One region of the Delftia sp. DS1230 genome, then DNA from elsewhere that is predicted to be linked to it. Evidence: riboswitches for the same ligand, from Rfam matches in the RefSeq annotation. Region 1 holds a riboswitch; the other holds the start of a gene.
What was found. Region 1 has a riboswitch for cobalamin ahead of AAN986_RS13855 (TonB-dependent receptor). Riboswitches for the same ligand answer to the same signal wherever they lie in the genome.
Positions count from the first base shown of each region.

Region 1 (5,797 bases):
ACTTCGCCGGTGCGCTGGTTTTTGCTGGGATGTAGGGGAACACTTGCTGCTGGGTGAATCCGAAATCGGTCACCAGCTTCTGGACCTTGGACAGGGCAGCGTCGGCCGCCGAGGTGCGGGCCTTGGCAATTTCCATGTCCAGCGCGGCCTTGGCCGCAAGGAGTTCTTTGAGGGACTGTGTCATAGGGGGTGCGAAATTTTTGAAGCCAGATTATGGGGCTGATGGGGCGCGCGCTTGCCGAACCTATCGTGCCGGATCGATCGTGCAAGCCTGGGGCGCGGGGAAGATGTTGCGGCTTGCGGCGCCTTGCACTGCCATGGGGCGCTGCGACGCGGGTGGAGCCGAATAGGTGGGTCTCGCATTGATTTTTTCGCTACCTAGATGGAGATGAGTCCCAATGGCTCCTGCACGCGATTGAATTTTTTGAAACCACCTTCCGAGATCTGAAGGCGAAAGATGATAGCGCAGGCCTATGTCAGACTGCAGCTTGCAGGCCTGCCTTGCGTTGGGCTCGCGCAGGCTGGGCGGCCAAAATCCATCTTCAACATCTTCACCGAGGATTTCTCATGATCATCACCACCACCCCCCAGATCGAAGGCCGCCGCATCACCCGCTACTGCGGCGTGGTCGCGGGCGAGGCAATTTTGGGCGCCAATGTGTTCAAGGACTTGTTTGCCGGGCTGCGCGACATCGTGGGCGGGCGCTCGGCTACCTATGAGCGTGAGCTGCAGCGGGCGCGCGAGATTGCGCTCAAGGAGCTGGAGGAACGCGCCCAGGAACTGGGCGCGAATGCCGTGGTGGGGGTGGACCTGGATTACGAAGTGCTGGGCCAGGGCAACGGCATGTTGATGGTGTCTGCCAGCGGCACGGCCGTGGTGCTGGAGTAGGCAAGTCATCGGCCAAGCAGGCCAAGCGGGTCAATCAGGCCAGAGAAGTCAACGCGGCGCCGTGCCCCGCATCTCCAGGCAGCGGGCCAGCGCCCGCGCCGCCTCGCCCAGGCGCGGGCCGGGGCGGGAGACCACGTCCGTCTCGACCAGGTCCAATGCGCAGATGCGGCCCGAGCGCACGGCGGGCATGCGGCTCCAGCCTGGGCGGGTGGAAAAGCTGGCCGATGGCGTCTGCGGCGTGTGGATGATGAGTTCTGGCTGCTGGCGCAGCACGTATTCGGGCGTGATGCGGGGGAAGGGACCCAGGTTCTGCGGCAGCACATTGCGCGCGCCCAGGCGCTGCAGCAACTGGCCTATGAAGGAGTCCGGCCCCGCCGCATAAGGCGTGGCGTCCACCTCGAAATACACCTTCTGCCCGGCGGGCGTGTGCGCAGCCAGCGCCTTGGCCTGCTGGTCCACCTCGGCCTGCATGCGCGCCAGCAGGGCGTTGGCGCGCTGCACCTGCAGCAACTGGTCGAGCTTGTGCAGTACCTGCTCCAGCTGCGCCATGTCGTTGGCGTCCAGCGCCAGCACAGGAATGCCGAAGCGCTCCAGCTGTGCGATGACGGGTGCGGAATACGCCATCAGCACCACGTCGGGCCTGAGCCGCACGGTGGCCTCAACCAGCGGGGCAAAGGTGTGGCCCAGCTTGGGCAGAGCGGCCACGCGGGCCGGGTGGTTGGAGAATTCGTCCACGCCCACGATGCGCTCACAGGCCTCCAGCGCGCACAGCGATTCGGTCAGCGAGGGCAGCAGCGAGACGATGCGCTGCGGCACCCGCTCCAGGCGCACCTGGCGCCCGCGCATGTCGGTGACGGTGTAGGCAGTGGTTGCCCCGCCCGTTCCCCCATCCGCCGCCTTTTGCGCAAAGGCGTTGCCCGTGCCACCTGCGCAGGCCAGGGCGGCGGTCAGCAGCAGGATGCGGGGCAGGCGCGAAAGCAGGCGCAGAAGCAGATGCATGGGGTCAGGGCAGGGGAGTCCAGCGCACGCTGACGAACACGGTGCGGCCTGCGTTCGCATAGCCGCGCGTGGGGGCGTAGTCGCGGTCGGCGATGTTGTTGACCCGGGCCAGCAGCGTCCATTGCCTGGTCAACTGGCGCTGGGCGTAGAGGTTGACCACGCCGTAGCCGCCCAGCTTGAAGGTATTCGCCTCGTCTGCGTAGCGGCCGCTGTACAGCTGCGCTTCGCCGCCCAGCGTCCAGCCGGCTGCCTGGGTGTCGGCATTGAGCTTGAGCATTCGCTTGGAGCGGTAGGGCAGCAGCTTGCCGGTCTCCAGGTTCTCGGGGTTCATGAAGTCCAGCGAGGCGCCCAGGTTGGCGCTGCCCAGGCGCGTGCCGCCAGACAGCGTCAGGCCGGTGATTTCCACGCTCTGCCAGTTGCGGTAGCAGTTGCAGGGAACCGCGCTGTTCCAGTCGTAGGTGATGAGGTTCTTGAACTTGTTGCGGTAGACCACGGCCGAGAGGCGGTTGGCACCGGCCGCATAGTGCAGGCCGGTTTCCACGTTGGTGCTGCTTTCGGGCTTGAGGTCGGCCGCCGCCTGGCCCGTGAAGCGTTCGTACAGCGTGGGCGTGCGGAAGGCCGTGCCGGCCGATGCCACCCAGCGCCAGCGCTCGTCGATCTGCAGGCCATAGCCCAGGCCGCCCGTGGTCTTGTTCTGCTGGTCGCGCACCTGGTCGTGGCGCAGGTTGGCGTCGAACTGGTGGCGTCCCTCCGTCAGGCGCCAGCCGGCCGACAGGGAGTTCTGCACGCGCCGGCTGTCGGTGTTCTGCGTCCAGGCGTATTGCGTGTCCAGCTTGTCCTCGCGGCGCTCCAGGTCGATGTTGAAACGGTGCTGGCCCAGCGTGAACAGGTTCTGCAGCAGGTAGTTGGTGGAGCGGCCCTTGGCGCTTTCGGGCGACTGGGTGTGGCGGTCGCTTTGGCTGTCGGTATGGGAGACCTGGACCACGCTTTTGTACATGGCGTTCCAGCCGGCCTGCCAGCGCAGGCTGCCGGTGGTGTTCTTGACCACGTCGTAGTCGTCGAACGGCGGCGGGCTCTGGTCGTAGTGGGTGCGCAGGCGGCTGTGCAGCAGGCTGGCATCGATCTGGTGGATGCCCGTTTTGTAGCCCGCGTTCAGGCCCAGCGAGGTGTTGCTGTAGCCATCCTTGTCCGGGTTGGGCGAGAAGGTGTTGCCGGGGTAGACGTCGAAGCCGTCACTGCGTTCGTCAGCCAGGTTCAGCCCGTAGGTGAAGCCGTTGGCACCGCCCTGAAATCCCGTGGCCAGCTTGCTGGTGCCCTGGTTGCCTATGCCGGCCTCGGCATAGGCGCGGGTCTGGCCGTCCGCCCGCTTGGTGAAGATCTGGATCACGCCGCCCATGGCGTCTGAGCCATAGATGGCGGCGGCCGGGCCGCGCAGCACTTCGATGCGCTCGATCTGCGCCAGCGGCAGGGTGGACCAGACCGCGCCGCCCTGCAGCTCCTGCGAGCTGTAGCGCACGCCGTCGATGAATACGGCAGTGTGCTGGTTGCTGGTGCCGCGCAGGTAGACCGACGTGACCTGGCCCGGCCCGCCGTTGCGGTTGATCTGCACGCCCGGCACCTGCACCAGCAGGTCGGCCACGCCCGTGGCGCCGCTGCGGGCAATGGTCTCGGCGTCGATCACGGTCATGTCGGCCGTGACGGTGCGCAGGGGCTGCTCGCTGCGCGAGGCGGTGACGACCACGGTATCGAGCTGGGAGGTCTGTGCCCGCTGCGCCTGTTGTGCCAGTTGTGCCTGTGCATGGGCCTGGCAGGCCAGCAGCGAGGCCGCAGCCAGGGCGGACAACGTGCGCAGTACGGGGAACGCCGAGGGCGAGCGAAGAGCGGCGCCAGGGGCGCGCGCGAGGGCGAGGGTGTGCATGGATGCGAGCCAGTTGCGCGCCAGCGACCCCGCCGGCACGGAAACCACAAAGACCGGCTGCGCTGCATGCGCGGCCGGCCGCCTGTTGGCCGGTATCCAGACTGGTGACGCACTCGCCAAGGCCTTCCCGGGCTGTACGCCCAGTGGCACGGGTTTGGCGGGGGCCGGTGCCATGCACGCGGCGTTTCACTCACTGTTGCGGGGGCAGTACATGCGGGCGGCTTTATCTGGCCGCCCCATGTTTCCCGTTTAACCGCAGCCCCTGGGGCTGCTGGCACCAACGGCGGCGATTGTACGGCGGGGCGTTCAGTGTCGATGTAAAGCTTGCTTGACATGTCCGCGGATGGCATCGCACAATGTCAAGCATCCTTTACACATTGCGAGAGACTTCCATGAATCAAACAACGGTCACCAACCGCCGCTACCAGAAGGAGCTGGGATTTGCGCTGCTGCTCTACATGGCGCTGCTTGTGGGGGCGCTTTTGCTCAGCGCCGACATGCAGGCCGGGGCCCTGCGTACGGCGCTGCTGCTGAGCCCCATGCTGGCGTTTGCGCTGGCCGTGCGGGCCATCGTGCGCCTGGTGCGCGATACCGACGAGTTCCTGCGCAAGTCCATGCTGGAGCAGCTGGCGATTGCGGCGGCGGGTACGGCCGGCATCACCTTCACCTACGGATTCCTGGAAATGGCAGGTTTTCCCAAGCTCAGCATGTTCATGGTGTGGCCCTTGATGGGTGCGCTCTGGGTGGCGGCTTCGGTGGCTCACTGGCTGCGCAGCCGATGAGCTGTTCCGCCAAAGTGCCCCTCCCATGAAAAATGACCCCCGCGCTCCCCTTGCTGTGCAAGGTCCGCTGCCCCCCGAGGGGGTGCCTTTTCATCTTGGGGCGGCCCTGCGATGAAAAACACCATCCGTGAACTGCGCGCCGAGCGCGGCTGGAGCCAAGCTGCGCTGGCGGACCTGCTGGGCGTGTCGCGCCAGACCGTGAATGCGATCGAGACGGGTCGCTACGACCCCAGCCTGCCGCTGGCATTCGCCATTGCCCGGGTGTTCGAGACCCGGATCGAGGCGATCTTCCAGGAGGGTTGAGCGCAGCGCTCAGGCCACGATCATGACCAGCAGCACCAGGCCCAGCAGGGCCAGGTAGGCCTTGGCATGCAGGGCATCGGGAATGCGGCCGATCAGCGGGGCCGCCAGCCTGATGCCCGTCCACGATCCGACCGTCAGCAGCGCAAAGGCCTGCAGGTCCACATAGCCCACATGCCAGGGGCCCAGCCCCGCGCCCCGCGATGCCAGCATGTAGGCAGCGGTGCCCGCCACGGCCATGGGCAGGGACAGCGGGCTGGCCATGGCCGTGGCGGCCGCCATGCTGGCGCCGCGCCGGCGCATCAGCGGCACGGTCATCACGCTGCCGCCCACGCCCAGGAAGGCCGCGATCGCACCAATGGCCAGGCCCGCCGTGGCGGCGGCCTGCCGGCCCATGGGCTGCATGCCGGCGGCGGTGCCGTGCACGAAGCCTGGGCGCAGCAGCGCGTCGGCGATGGTCAGGGCCAGGTAGGCGATGAAGGCCCAGCGCACCCATTCCCCGCTGATCCAGGTGGCGGCCGCCGCGCCCGCCACGGCGCCGGCCGCGATGAAGCCAGCCAGTGGCCGCACCTGATCCCAGGGCAGGGCGCCCGCGCGGTGCTGGCGCAGCGTGGCCATGGAGGCGCCAAAAATCATCACGCAGGTGGAGGTGGCCACGGCAATGTGCATGGCAGCCTGGCCCACGGCGGAGTCCGCGCCGTGGATGGAGGTCAGCAGCGCATAAAGCAGCGGAACGGCCACGAAGCCGCCGCCAAAGCCGAAGAGCACGGTGGTCACGCCGGCAAGCACACCGAAAGCCAGCAGCAGGAGAGGGAACACAGACAGTCCTTTGGAAAAAACGAGCAAGGACTGAACCTTAGGATGCCGCGGTTTGGCCTGCTTTCGCGGATGGGTCAATAATCCTCGAATT
Region 1 covers NZ_CP157763.1:3,095,998-3,101,794, reverse strand. Annotated here, with positions in the region: gene AAN986_RS13870 (H-NS histone family protein) at 1-184, opposite strand, end outside; gene AAN986_RS13865 (heavy metal-binding domain-containing protein) at 568-888, shown strand; gene AAN986_RS13860 (helical backbone metal receptor) at 937-1,887, opposite strand; gene AAN986_RS13855 (TonB-dependent receptor) at 1,892-3,805, opposite strand; cobalamin riboswitch at 3,875-4,102, opposite strand; gene AAN986_RS13850 (hypothetical protein) at 4,198-4,587, shown strand; gene AAN986_RS13845 (helix-turn-helix transcriptional regulator) at 4,699-4,890, shown strand; gene AAN986_RS13840 (sulfite exporter TauE/SafE family protein) at 4,900-5,706, opposite strand.

Region 2 (5,797 bases), 2.1 Mb from region 1:
TGCCGGATGCAGGCGCCTGCAGCCCCGCCAGCAGGGACAGCAGGCTGGACTTGCCCGCGCCATTGGGTCCCACCAGGGCCACGGCGCCGCAGGCGGGCAGCTGCAGCGAGACGGCGTCCAGCACGCTGCGGCCACGATGGCGCAGCGTGAGGGACCGGGCTTGCAGGCGTGGTGGGGCGCAAGGGATGGCACCGTTCATGCGGACCTCAGCCTGCGCGCCAGCAGCACGATGAAGAAGGGCCCGCCGGCCACGGCCGTGACCAGGCCCAGCGGGATTTCGGCCGGCGGCAGCACGCTGCGCGCAATGGCATCGGCCAGCGTGACGATGATGGCGCCCGTGAGCGCCGACGCCGGCAGGGCCGCGCGGTGCAGCGGTCCCGCCATCCAGCGCGCGATGTGCGGCGCAGCCAGCCCCACGAAGGCCACCAGCCCGCCATAGGCCACGGCCACGGCCACCACCAGCGAGCCGGCCAGCACGGCCAGCGGCGTGAAGCGCGCCACATCCAGGCCGAAGCCCTGGGCCGCATCGGCACCCAGGCCCAGCAGGTCCAGCCCGCGCGCCAGCGCCATGGCCCCGGCCAGGCAGGCCAGGGAGGCACCGGCCAGCAGGCCCAGGCCGCTCCACGACGGCGTCTGTATGCCGCCCAGCACCCAGCTGAGCACCACCTGCAGGCTCACCGTCTCATCGGACAGCGCCAGCATCAGGAACGAGCGCAGCGCGCCCAGCACGGCCGCCAGCGCCACGCCGGCCAGCAGCATGCCGGCCGCATCGGTGGCACCGGCTACGCGCGAGACGGCCAGCACCAGCACGGTCGAGCCCCAGGCGCCCGCAAAGGCCAGCACGGGCAGCGTCCATGCCTGGGGCAGGCCGAACAATAGATGCATGGGAACCAGCAGGGCGACAGTCGCCCCCAGCGCCGCGCCGCCCGAGGCGCCCAGCAGATAGGGCTCGGCCAGCGGATTGCGGAACACACCCTGGAAGATGGCGCCCGACAGGCCCAGCAGCGCGCCCACCAGGGCGGCTGCCAGCACGCGCGGCAGGCGCCACTGCAGCAGCAGCCGGCTGCGCAGGCTGTCTTCGCCGCCCAGCGCGGCCAGCAGGTCGGCCGGGCTGGCCCACTGGTGGCCCGCGCAGGCGGCGATCAGCAGGCTGGCCAGCAGCAGCAGGACCGCACCGGCCCAGGGGCGCCACGCAGGTGGATGTGAAAGGGAATTCATGCGGCCTCCCCGGCCCAGGCCACAGGGTGCAGCCAGCGCGAGAGCTTTTCCACGCCGCCGAAGGTGCGCGGCCCGGGAATCAGGAACTCGGCACGCGCCACCGTGGTGGCCCGGCCGCCGCGTACGGCACGCAGGTCGCGCCAGCCGCGCTGGCCGATCAGGTCCTGCATGGCCTCCTGCGTGCCTGCGAACAGCAGCACATCGGGGTCGGCGGCCAGCACGGCCTCGGGCGAGACCTGGGGCACCGTGCCCAGGCCGTCCAGCGCGAACGAAGCGCCCGCGCGCACCATGGCCTCGCCGGTATAGGTGCCCGGCCGGGCCGCCAGCAGCATGCCGTTGCCCAGCCGGCCCGTGACCATGAGGGCACGCGGCCGGGGCTGGCCGGCCACCTGCCGGTCCACGCGCAGCAGCCGCGCCTCCTGCGCCAGGGCCAGCGCCTGGCCGCGCGCCTGCACGCCCGTGGCGCGGGCCACCAGGCGCAGGTTGTCCATCACCTCGGCCAGCGAGCGGCTGAGCAGCACCATCACCGGCACGCCGATGCGCTCCATGGGATCGACCAGCTGGTGCGCTGCCTGGCGCGCGGGCGTGACGATGACCAGGTCCGGCTGGCGCGCCACCACGGCGTCCACCGAAAACCCCAGCCGCCCGCCCACCTTGGGAATGCGCTCCACGCCCGATGGAAAGCGCGTGAAATCCTCCACGCCCACCACGCGGTCCAGCAGGCCCAGCGCGGCCACCAGTTCGGTGTTGGAGGCAAAGATGGAGACGATGCGCTGCGGCGGCGCGGCAATCTCCACGCGCCGGCCCAGCGCATCCTGCAGCACCACCGGACCGCCTGAAGCGACGGTGTCGGCCCAGGCCGCGGGCAGGCCGCAGCCCAGGGCCGCTGCCGCGCCCTGGCGCAGCAACTGGCGGCGTGGTGTGCAGACAGCCTTCATCTCAGTGTTCCATGACGCAAGGCGCCGTACATGACCTATGAAACCGGCGCAGTCCAAAGCGAGGGACACCGAGGAAGGGCCTATGCCGGCCGCGCCGCCCCGCCCCGAGGGTGTCGTCCCCCTCCCGCGTAGCGAGAGAGGGCGCCGTGCACACGGGGGAAGGCGCGAAGCGACTCAGGGGGTGCTTCATCAAAACTCTGCTTGCAGGCCGACCATGAGTTCGCGCCCGGCCATCGACGTTCCGCAGCCGCCGTTCTGGTACGCCGGGTTGGCGATGCAGGGCGCGCGGTCCAGTGCGATGAAGATGGGATGGCGGTTCAGGTCGAACAGGTTGTTCACGGCCGCGAACAGCTTGACGCCCGGCGACACGCGGTAGTCGGCACGCAGGTTCCAGATGGTGAAGGCGCCCTTGCGGTGGATGAAGGTGCTGCGGGGCTCGCCCTGCGGGATGAGCAGCGCCTCTTCCGTGTCGTACCACATGGGACCGCGCAGCAGCGTGGACAGCTGCAGGCTCCAGTCGCCCTGCAGGCGCCCGCTGCCGCGCCCGTAGCGCACGCCGGCCGAGGCCTCGTAGCGGTACATGCGCTGCACCTTGTCGGTATTGGCCGAGGCGGCCGAGCCCTTGTCCCGCATGCTGAAGTGGTAGTAGCCGCCAGCCCAGGCCTTGAGCTGGTGGCCCGTCAGGTTCAGCGCCCGCGCCAGGTCCATGTCGGCCTGCATTTCCAGGCCGCGCGCCACGATGTCGGCCGCGTTGTTGGCGTAGTCCGAGGTATTGGTCGTGGCCCCGCGCGAGACGGTGATGATGCGGTCGCTGATGGTGTTCTGGAACAGGGCCGCATCCACGCGCCAGCCGGGCTGCTGCAGCGCGGCGCCGACCTCGATCTGGCGGCTGGTCTCGGGCTTGAGGTTGGGGTTGCCGAAGGTGCGGCCACCGCCGACGGCCGTGAAGTCCGAGGCCAGCTCCGTGGCCGTGGGCGCGCGGAACCCCGTGGAGGCCGCAGCGCGCAGCGTGAGCCGGTCCGTGGCCTTCCAGGTGGCGCCGGCCGACCAGGTGTGGTTGTCGTAGTCGCGCGTGCTGGCCTGGGCCAGGGCCAGGTTGGGCGTATCGTCGAAACGCGTCGTGCCCCAGGTCTTGCGCAGGCCGGCACGCAGGGTCAGGCGGTCGTCAAGCAGGGTCTGCGCGTCCTCGAAGTACAGCGCGTGCACCTGCTCGGTCTGGTTGTTGTCGTAGGGCGCGACCTGGCCCGCCGGGCCGCCCGGCATGGCCACGCGCAGGCGGTCGGAGCGCAGCTTGCTGCGCTCCCAGTCAAAGCCCATCAGCAGGTCATTGGTCTGGCTGACACGCAGGCGCGGCTGAAAGCGCAGGCCCGTGGCGTCCAGCTGGCGGTGGTTGTAGTCGCGCGCCGTGCCGGGCACGGCGCTGTTGCCCGAGCGGATCACGGGCGATGCCCAGTTGAACTCATCGGTATCGACCAGGCTGTAGAGGTGGGTCGTCCAGCTCAGGCGCTGGCCCGGCAGTGCACCCTCGTAGGTCAGGTCCAGCGAGCGGTTGCTGCGGTTGTCTCGGCTGTAGATGTTGGCGCCCGATCCGCGAAAGCCCGCGTTGTAGATGCCGTCCGTGCGCAGCTGCAGCTCCACGCGGTGCAGCTCGTGCAGCTGCCAGCCCAGGGCGCCGCTGGCGCCGCGCCGCTTCCAGCCCGTGTTCTCCATGCGCGTGCCGCCATCGCCCGACTCGTAGTCGCCGCGCCCGCCTGCGCTCACGCCGAAGTACCAGTCGAAGCGGTCATTGGCGCCGGCCGTCTGCGCATCGGTGCGCCACAGGTCCCACGAGCCGGCCTGGACCTGGGCGCGCGTGCCGGGTGCGGTCGCCCCCGTCTTCATGATGATGTTGACCACCCCGCCCATGGCCTGGCTGCCGTAGATCACCGAGGACGGGCCGCGCACGATCTCGATGCGCTCCACATCCGAGGGGCTGAGCTTGGACAGATTGGCCGTGCCCGCGCGCCGGCCGTTGACCAGCACCAGCACCTGGCTGCGGAAGTCGCGCCCCTGGCCGTCGGTGGAGGCGCCTCGCAGGTTCATCGAGGTCTGGGCCGCCGTCCATTCGCTGAGAAAGCCCACGGCGTTCTCGGCCAGCAGGTCGGTGACCGAGCGCGCGCTGGAGCGCTCTATGGCCTCGCGGTCGATGGTCTGCGTGGTGCCCGCGATGCGGCTGCGCGCCTCGGGCCGCGCGGTGGCGGTCACGAAGACGGCGTCCAGCGCATCGTCGGCGGAGTCCGTGGATCGGCCCGAAGCCGGCTCCTGCGCGGCGCCGGCCGCTGCAGCGCAACTGGCCAGCAGGACGGCGGCCGCTACGGGCCGCAGGCTGGAGACAAGAGGGAGAACAGAGAGAAGGCCGGAGGAATCGGCGGCCGAAGAAGCGAAGCGCATGCGTTGACCCAACTGCCCCACTCACCCGCGGGGCCTATCGTCTGAACCACGCCGCACAGCGCGCACGCCGGAGCCGGCCACGGCAGCGCAGGCTGGGGCCGGACCGGACAGGCGCACTCCCGCGGCGTCCGAAAGCAATGCAGAAGGCCGGTATCCGGGCTTGCGGAACGCTGCGGCGCGCAGGGTGGGCGCGCTGCGGCAGGCATCCCCGCCTTCCCATGCCCGAGAAGGACACAGTGGCTTGCGGCGCGCGACCTGTGGATAGCACGCCAGCGTGGGGAGTTGTATTCCGCTGACCGTTGCGGGGGCAGCGCAGGCATTGCGAGCGGCCACCTCGATGGCATCGCGCACCTGCTTCCCGTTGAACCCCTGGCCGGTGAACGGCATGGGGCACCTTCAGCAACAGCGCACCGCCACGGCCCAGGGGCTGCGGCGGTGCGCCAGCGGCGGATTATCGCTGATGCGGTCTAGAGCCAGAAGCCCTGCACCCGGGCCAGCGCCCGCAGTGCGCGGCGGCTGCTGCGCGCGCTGGTGGCCAGGCGGGCCTGCAGGTAGCCGGCCGCGAACCAGGCGCGCGGGTCGCGCGCGGCCTCGGCATGGAAATGCTCCGCCGCCACGGCCATGTCGTTGTGCAGGCCCAGCGCGTCCTGGGCGGGCACCAGCGCCTCGGCAAAGCGCCGGCCCTTTTTGCCGGGCCACATTCCGGGCGCGAATTCCCGCGCAAAGTCCGCCAGGTAGCGCAGGCGCTTGAGCCGCTTGCGCACGCGGTGCTGCTGCGCCAGCGGCAGGCGGTCGAAGTGCCGGCCGTCGCGCAGCACCTGGCGGTGCAGGCGCGCCAGCCGCCGTGCCAGGTACTTGCGCGTGCCTGCGGCGGACAGGCTGACCAGGCCGGGCTGCCGCTTGCCTGCAGGCGCCTGCGCCAGCGCATGGATCTCGGCCAGCGTTTGCAGAAACTGCGGCTCGCGCACCGCAGCGGCCGCGTCCGCGTCGGCCTGCCCGGCATCCGGCACGACCCAATCGCACAAGGGCGCATCGGCGTCCTGCAGCAGCGGCCGCACCACGTCGGCCAGGGTGCAGGCATCGCGCAGCGTGCCCAGGCGCGCAAAGGCCAGGGCCAGCGGGGCATCCCATTCGGCGCGCATGCCGGGCGCCAGCCCTGCGCATTCGCGCAGCAGGGTGCGCAGGCGCCGCAGGGCCACGCGCAGCTGGTG
Region 2 covers NZ_CP157763.1:955,012-960,808, reverse strand. Annotated here, with positions in the region: gene AAN986_RS04360 (ABC transporter ATP-binding protein) at 1-199, opposite strand, end outside; gene AAN986_RS04355 (iron ABC transporter permease) at 196-1,218, opposite strand; gene AAN986_RS04350 (ABC transporter substrate-binding protein) at 1,215-2,156, opposite strand; gene AAN986_RS04345 (TonB-dependent receptor) at 2,346-4,586, opposite strand; cobalamin riboswitch at 4,714-4,999, opposite strand; gene AAN986_RS04340 (CHAD domain-containing protein) at 5,054-5,797, opposite strand, start outside.
Region 2: another riboswitch for cobalamin. It lies ahead of AAN986_RS04345 (TonB-dependent receptor); the one in region 1 lies ahead of AAN986_RS13855 (TonB-dependent receptor).